2 regions of the Mixta calida genome follow, and region 1 is predicted to be linked to the other one. Evidence: predicted binding sites of a transcription regulator. Region 1 holds the regulator's gene; the other holds the start of a gene.
What was found. Region 1 encodes Fur, which represses iron uptake genes when iron is present. Its sites were predicted from a motif close to ATAATAATGAGAACNACTATCAA; they were not measured.
Positions count from the first base shown of each region.

Region 2: efeU (iron uptake transporter permease EfeU) is a predicted target of Fur. The motif match lies at 2,212-2,234, and genes of this name have one in related genera.

Region 1 is NZ_CP026378.1:1,359,568-1,363,779, forward strand. It holds partial or broken gene C2E16_RS06415 (beta-N-acetylhexosaminidase) at 1-2,172, shown strand, start outside; gene fur (ferric iron uptake transcriptional regulator) at 2,275-2,718, opposite strand; gene fldA (flavodoxin FldA) at 3,079-3,609, opposite strand; gene ybfE (LexA regulated protein) at 3,749-4,024, opposite strand; partial or broken gene ybfF (esterase) at 4,181-4,212, opposite strand, start outside.
Region 2 is NZ_CP026378.1:2,658,727-2,662,938, forward strand. It holds gene efeB (iron uptake transporter deferrochelatase/peroxidase subunit) at 1-158, opposite strand, end outside; gene efeO (iron uptake system protein EfeO) at 164-1,285, opposite strand; gene efeU (iron uptake transporter permease EfeU) at 1,320-2,153, opposite strand; gene C2E16_RS12745 (DUF1127 domain-containing protein) at 2,576-2,755, opposite strand; gene C2E16_RS12750 (aminotransferase-like domain-containing protein) at 2,927-4,212, shown strand, end outside.

The sequences.
Region 1 (4,212 bases):
TACCGAAGATCTGACGCAGTTCGTTGCGCCAGTCGGCCCCCACTGGAAGCGCATCGCTGACGATAAAAACCTGTTAATGCAGCCTGCCAGCCGCTTTGTTAAAAATGGCGATATTCATCGGCTCCCCGCCGCCGCGCTGCGCGGGCAAATCACGCCGACGCCGTTAAGCCTGACGGTTCATCAGGCCGATCTCGACCTCAGCGGCGGGATCGCGTTTGATCTTGCTGCGCTGCCTGCGGATCAGGCGGCGGCAGTGCGCAACCGCTTCGCCTTGATGAACGTCAACGCCAGCAAGCGGGGCGTGCCGCTGACGACGCGTATCGACGCTGCCCAGTTCGCCAATGCCGGGGCGGTAAGCGGGGCGTATCGTCTGCGCATTACGCCGCAGGAAATCGCGGTTACCGGCTATGATCGGGCAGGGCTGTTTTACGGTTTGATGTCGGTAATCTCTCTTCTGCCAGCCGGAGGCAAGCCGGTTGTCGCCACGCTTGATGCCTGGGACGCGCCACGCTTTGCTTATCGTGGCGCTTTTCTGGACGTGGCGCGCAACTTTCACAGCAAACAGGCGATCGTGCGTCTGCTGGATCAGATGGCCGCCTGGAAACTGAATAAATTCCATTTCCATCTCAGCGATGATGAGGGCTGGCGCATTGAAATCCCCGGTCTGCCTGAATTGACGGAAATCGGCGCGCGTCGCTGTCACGATCTCAGCGAGCAGCGCTGCCTGTTGCCGCAGCTGGGGTCCGGCCCTTTCAGCAATAATAACGGCAGCGGCTTCCTGAGCCGAAGCGATTATATCGATATCATTAAATACGCCCGGGCGCGACATATTGAGGTCATCCCGGAGTTCGATATGCCCGCGCACGCACGTGCGGCGGTTATCGCTATGGAAGCGCGCTATCAGAGACTGATGCGGCAAGGAAAGGAGCAACAGGCGAACGAATATCGTCTGCTTGATCCATCGGACAGCTCTAATACCACCTCCGTACAGCTATACGATCGCACCAGCTATCTCAATCCCTGTATGCCGTCCAGCCTGCGATTTGTCGATAAAGTGATCGCTGAAGTGCAGGCGATGCACCAGGCGGCGGGACAGCCGTTAACAACCTGGCACTTTGGCGGCGACGAGGCGAAAAACATTCGATTTGGCGCGGGCTACAGCGACATAAAACAGCCGAAGCCGGGCACCGGCGTTATCGATCAAAGCAAAGAGAACCGCCCGTGGGAAAAATCATCCGTCTGCCAGACGATGATCGCCGCAGGAAAAATGAAAGATTTGGATCATCTGCCCAGCGACTTTGCGCTGGCCGTCAGCCGCCAGCTGCGGTCACACGGCATTCAACGTATGCAGGCCTGGCAGGATGGCTTGAAACATGCGGACAATGCCGCAGCGTTCGCCACGCCGCAGGTCGCGGTAAACTTCTGGGATACGCTCTACTGGGGCGGGTTCGACAGCGCTAATGACTGGGCGAACAAGGGCTATGATGTGATTATCTCCAGTCCCGACTATGTCTATATGGACTTTCCGTATGAAGTGAACCCGCAAGAGCGCGGTTATTACTGGGGCACCCGTTTTAGCGATGAACGTAAAATGTTCAGCTTTGCGCCAAATAACCTGCCGCAGAATGCGGAGACCTCTGTCGATCGCGACGGTAAACCTTTCAGCGCCCGCTCTGACAAGCCCTGGCCCGGCGCCTGGGGCCTGTCGGCTCAGCTGTGGAGCGAAACCGTACGCACCGATGAGCAGATGGAATATATGATTTTCCCACGCCTGTTCGCCGTCGCCGAACGCGCATGGCATCGTGCCGAATGGGAGCAGGAATATCAGCCGGGACGGGAATATGTCGGCGGCGTAACGCAGCGGGTCGATCGCGCCGCGCTCAACCGCGACTGGCAGCGTTTCGCCAACCTGTTAGGACAACGCGAACTGGCGAAGCTGGACAGAGCGGGCATCGCCTGGCGTCTGCCGGTGCCGGGCGCGCGCATTCATAACGGTTTTCTGGAAGCGAATATCGCATTGCCGGGCCTGGCTATCGACTACTCGCTGGACGGCGGACAAAGCTGGCTGCGCTATGATGAAGACAATAAACCCGAATTGAAGCGGGCAGGAGGGTAGAGGTGCGCAGCGTCAGCCCGGATGGGCAGCGCGTCAGCCGCAGCGAAGCGCTTTAAGCCTGCGTTGTGGTAAACGGCTTGTGGGCCAAAGCACCATCCCAGCCATAAAAAAAACCGGCGCGTCGGCGCCGGTTTTTCATTACTGCATAGCACAATTGATTATTTATCGTGTAAAGAGTCGTCTTCGCGACAGTCGCCCAGCGCGCAATGACCATACAGATAGAGGCTGTGGTTGGTCAGTTTGATGCCGTGACGCGTGGCGATTTCACGCTGGCGGGCTTCAATGGATTCATCGCTAAACTCAATGACTTTGCCGCAGTCCAGGCAGATCAGATGATCGTGGTGATGCTGCTGAGTCAGTTCGAAAACGGACTTGCCGCCTTCAAAATTATGACGCGTGACGATACCGGCATCATCAAACTGGTTCAGCACGCGATATACCGTCGCCAGCCCAATTTCTTCACCCATATCAATCAGGCGCTTGTACAAATCTTCCGCACTGACGTGATGGCACTCAGGTTCCTGAAGCACTTCCAGGATTTTTAGTCGCGGAAGCGTAACCTTCAGGCCGGCCTTCTTTAATGCGGTGTTATTGTCAGTCATGCGGATATTGTCCTGTTACTTTGCTAGTCACAATGTGGCTGAACAGCCATGAACATCGGTCGACGCTAAGTTAATAGCGTCTCATTATAGAACTGATGCTTCGAAATGAAAACCGTAAGGGGATGCGTGAAGTCGCAAGTGGAAGTATGAAAAGATCGCTACGTCCGGCGTTGTTCATGCTCATTAATGCTGCGTTTACATTTCGCTTAATCCTGCCGCTTTACAGCACGACGGCAGAAAAGCGTGTGACCGATACGGGTATTCTACCGACTCACTGGTAAAATTTTCAAACCCGTACCTATCATTCCTATAGGAAAAACCTGTTACGCAATGTGATACAGCACACAATAAGCCGTAAAATCAGGCTTCCAGAATTTCCTGCAGATGCAGTTCTTCATAAATCTGCTTCACCCACTTCTCGACGCGTTCGTTGGTCAGCTCAGGCTGACGGTCTTCATCGATCGCCAGGCCAAGGAAGTGCTTGTCGTCGGCCAGGCCTTTAGAGGCTTCGAAGTGGTAGCCTTCGGTCGGCCAGTGGCCAACAATCACCGCGCCGTTCGGCTCGATGATGTCACGAATGGTGCCCATCGCATCGCAGAAATATTCAGCGTAATCTTCCTGGTCGCCGCAGCCAAACAGCGCCACCAGCTTACCGTTGAAGTCGATCTCTTCCAGCGTCGGGAAGAAATCATCCCAGTCACACTGCGCTTCGCCGTAATACCAGGTTGGAATGCCTAACAGCAGGATATCAAACGCTTCCAGGTCTTCTTTACTGCTCTTGGCAATATCATGCACTTCGGCAACATCGCTACCGAGTTGTTTCTGGATCATCTTCGCAATGTTTTCTGTATTGCCGGTATCGCTGCCAAAGAAAATGCCTACGATTGCCATGAGTTTAATAACCTCTTGAAACTTAAATATATGGTAACTGCCCGTGGTATGCAGATTACGGCAATAATAGCAGAGACCGAATGGAGGCGGAACTCGTAAAGCCGCTGCATTTGTTCCTGAGTGCGCTTCTTCCAGCCGTTTAAAGCGCCTTTAACTGGGCGAGGATCATCTCTTCAATCAGCTCGCTTCGGCTTACGCCGCGCTCGGCGGCCATCGCGTTAAGCGCTTCCACCGCTTCGCTGTTCATCTTCAGTTCAACGCGCCGCAATCCGCGTACTTTGTCACGTTTCAACTGGTTGCGCTTGTTGATACGAAGTTGCTCATCACGCGACAGCGGACTGGTTTTCGGGCGTCCCGGGCGACGTTCATCTGCAAACAGATCGAGCGTGGTCCGGTCCGTATGTTCTTTTGCCATAGAATCGTGATACTGAATGGGCTGCGCGTTTGCGCCGCGCATGGTGACGTTTTGGGCCGGTTTGCCGCCGTTTTAGCAGCGGCAAAATTTTAGCGCGCCATCATACCCTGCGAAAAGTTTGAGAACAATCATTGTCGGCCTGTTAACGCTTTGCTTTTACAGCGCTAAAAAACGCCGCACCGCGCGCA
Region 2 (4,212 bases), 1.3 Mb from region 1:
TCCCTTGCCGACGGGGAAACCGCCCCCGGCGAGAAGCTTTCCACCGCCGCGCCGCTGACTGGACAGCCACTGCCGACCGCCGCCGCCCCGCTTAATAAGCCGAGGCCTTTTAACAGGCGACGCCGTGAAGGCATCGCCGCGTCTGACTGCTTCTTCATCCCGCTTAATCCAGTCCCAGCGTACCGCGCAGCAGCGCCAGATCTTCCGCCAGCGCCGTGACCGGGCCTTTCAGCCGGTTACGATCGGTGAGAGTCAGCTTCTCGTAAGAGGCAAAGCCCTCCCCGACGCGGTATTTGCTCAGTATCGCATCCACTTTCTTAAAGTTGCCGTCCACCTTGCTCAGCAGCTGCGGATTGGCTTTTTCCAGCTGCGGACGCAGCAGGTTAACGATTTTTTGCGCGCCGTCGACATTGGCCTGGAAATCCCACAGGTCGGTGCGGCTGTAGCGCTCCTCCTCGCCGGAAATTTTACTGGCCGCCACTTCTTCAATCAGATCGGCCGCGCCGCCCACTACTTTGCCCGGCGGGAAAGCGAGTTCGCTGATGCGTTTTTGCAGCTCCAGCGTATCTTCATAAAGCCGATCGGCGTACTGCGCCATACCTTCGGCGCTGCGATCGCCAAACAGCGTTTTCTCCAGACGGTGGAAGCCGGTGAACTTCGGATCTTGCGCTTTCTGCTCGTAATCATCTTCACGCGCGTCGATGCTGCCGTCCAGGTCGGCAAACAGCTCGGCGATCGGTTCGATACGCTCATAGTGCTGGCGCGTCGGCGCATAGAGCGACTGCGCTTTCGCCAGGTCGCCCGCTTTTACCGCGTCGGTAAAGGCTTTGGTGCCGCTGACCAGTTGCGCTACCTCGCCCATTACCCAGGTTTTATACGCGGCGACCGGCTCGCTCAGCTGCATCAGCGACGACGATGCGCCAGTCTGCTGCGCGGCGTCGGACGCTTTGACGATCAGCTTGCCTTTCGGATTGCTGAGCAGGCCGCAGGTCATCTCATATTCGCCCGGCTCCAGGTTGGCCGTCAGCTTTTGCGTAAAGCCCGGCGCGATATTTTCGCGCTCCTCCACCACCATCACGCCTTTCAGGATTTCCCACTCCAGGCCTTTCTGGCTGTTATTGCGGATAATAAACTGCGTTTTCCCGGCGTTGACGGTCAGCGACATCGGCTCACACTGTTTATCGTTAACGCTGACGTTAACCTGCGGCACATCAGCGGCATCGGCGGTGGCGGCAAAAGCCAGCATGCAGGCCAGCACAATTTTACGACGAGTGAAAATGGTCATTGAATGAGTCCCTGTTAAAGTAATAAACCGTTGCTCAACGCGCCGGGCGTGCGGCGACGCGGGTAGCGCGAGTCGGCGTAAAAAAGAGCAGCAGCGCCGGAATAAGATAAATCAGCCATACCACCACTTCGCTGACGCTGGGCGCTTCCTGATAACCCAGCAGGCTTTCCAGCAGCGTGCCGAACAACGTATGAGTGGAGAGCGTCGCGCTAAGATCGAACGCCACCGACTGATAATGATTCCACAGCCCCGCTTCATGGAAAGCGCGGATCGCGCCTGCGGCCAGGCCAGCGGCGACAAAAATGATAAACAGGCTGGTCCATTTAAAGAATTTCGCCAGGTTGAGCCTGACGCCGCCCCAGTAAATCAGCGCGCCGATCGCCGCCGCGCATAACAGGCCCAGCACCGCGCCGACCGGCGGTGCCAGCCCAACATCCTGGGTAAAGGCGGCCAGCAGGAAAAAGACCGACTCCAGCCCTTCGCGCGCCACGGCGAGAAATACCATCAACACCAGCGCCCAGCCGTTATTGCCGCCCTTCTGCAACGCCTGATCGACCGCCTCCTCCAGCTGCGCCTTTACGTTGCGCGAAACTTTGCGCATCCAGAAGACCATCCAGGTGAGGATCACCACCGCAATCACCGCCACGATCCCTTCAAACAGCTCCTGCTGCTTTTGCGGGAATTCGCCGGTGGTGGCGTTGATAAACAGGCCCAGCGCCAGGCAGAGCGCGGCGGCGATAAATACGCCCGCCCACATGGCGCCAAACCAGCGCGTGCGCTGGGTGCGCTTCAGATAGCTGGCGATCAGGCTGACGATCAGAGCTGCTTCCAGGCCTTCGCGCAGCATAATTAAAAACGGGACGAACATGGGGTTTCCTCTGGCAGATCCGCTTTACGTAAACCGGCGTAAAGAAGCGTAAATCTAAACGATACCGATTATCATTATCAGCAAGAAAAAAACAAGTCACCCGCGGTGATTATTTGTAGGGAGGCACGAAAAGCTGGAGCAGTGAGGAAAAACGCCATACGCGGAAGCGCTGAAGACGCGCCTTGCTTACTGATGGGATAACCGATGGTCAGGCGCTCTGGCGGATGCGCCTGAATAAAAAAGGGCGCGCTACTGGCGCCCAAACGTCAGGATCAGTCCGGCCATATTGCTCGGCCCGGACTGGCGATTGCCGCAAAGTAGCCAGGGAAAACCAGTAACAGCGCATTGATATGCAGCATTATTTCTCCTTGATAAATAGCGTTCCGTCAGGGCGGCAGCGCTGCGCGCAGAGTGCGCCTCGTTTAGCGAAAACGCCGCACCTCATCCCGCGTCAGGCCGATGTCCTTCAGGCGTTCATCCGACATGCGCGCCAGAATGCGTCGGGTACGCTGCCGTTTTATCCACTGCTTGATCGCACGCGCCGGCGCGAGCAGTAAGGCAAGGCTAATCGGCTTGCCGCTGCGGTTTGCTTCATATTCCATGACGCTCTCCTCTTGGTGTTGACTAAATAGAGTGTCGCGCGTCAGGCTCTTACCATACAGAGGCAAAAATTACTTTTAATTAACATACAGAGTGAAGCATAGTGATATTGAATGGCGTTACCTCATTCGATCTGTACTGTTTTCTCTTTAGCATTTTTTACGGAGGCATACATGACGCGTTATCAGCATCTGGCCGACCTGCTTGCCGAGCGCATTGAGCGCGGTCTTTATCGCAGCGGCGAACGTTTGCCTTCGGTGCGCACGCTGAGTCAGGAACATGGCGTCAGCATCAGCACCGTTCAGCAGGCCTATTACCTGCTGGAGGAGAAACAGCTGATCACGCCGCAGCCGCGTTCCGGCTACTTCGTCGCCCCCAGTAAAGCCGCGCCGCCTCTGCCCGCGCTGACGCGACCGGCGCAGCGACCGGTAGAGATTACCCAGTGGGACGCGGTGCTGGATCTGTTGAGCGGTCGCATGGAGGAAGAGAATATGCTGCAGCTGGGCAGCGGCACGCCCGATATCTGCCAGCCGACCCTGAAGCCGCTGTGGAAGATTATCGGCAGGCTGGCGCAAAAGCAGGATGCGCGCCTGCTGGATTACGACACGCTGTATGGCGTAAAGGCGCTGCGTGAAGAGGTGGCGCGGCTGGCTATCGACAGCGGCTGCCAGCTCAGCGCGGACGATATCGTGATTACCACCGGCTGTCATGAAGCGCTGTCGATTGCGGTGCGCGCTGTTTGTCAGCCTGGCGATATCATCGCCGTCGAATCGCCCACGTTCCACGGCACCATGCAGACACTGCGCGGCTTCGGCCTACGCGCCATCGAGATCCCTACCGACGCCGTGACCGGCATCAGCCTGGAGGCCCTTGAGCTGGCTTTCGAGCAGTGGCCGGTCAAAGCGGTGGTGGTGGTGCCCAACTGCAATAATCCGCTTGGGTTTATTATGCCGGAGGCGCGCAAGCGGGCGCTGCTGACGCTGGCGCAGCGCTTCGACGCGGCGATTATCGAGGATGACGTCTACGGCGAGCTGGCCTGGGAATATCCGCGTCCGATCACCATTAAATCGTTGGATCACGACGGACGGGTACTGCTCTGCAGCTCCTTCTCCAAAACCATGGCGCCCGGCCTGCGCGTCGGCTGGATGGCTCCTGGCCGTTACCGCGATCGCGCGCTGCATATGAAATATATCGTTACCGGATCCACCGCCACGCAAACCCAGGCGGCGGTGGCGGAATTTATTCGACAGGGCTACTATCTGCCGCATCTGCGCCGTATGCGCCATCTTTATCAGCGTAACTACGAAACGCTGAGCTGCTGGGTGCGCCGCTATTTCCCCTGCGGAATTTGCGTATCGCGGCCGCAGGGCGGTTTTTTGATGTGGATTGAGCTGCCGGAAGCCTTTGACGCGGTGTTGCTGAACAGGACGCTGCGCGAGTCGAAAATTCAGATCGCCGT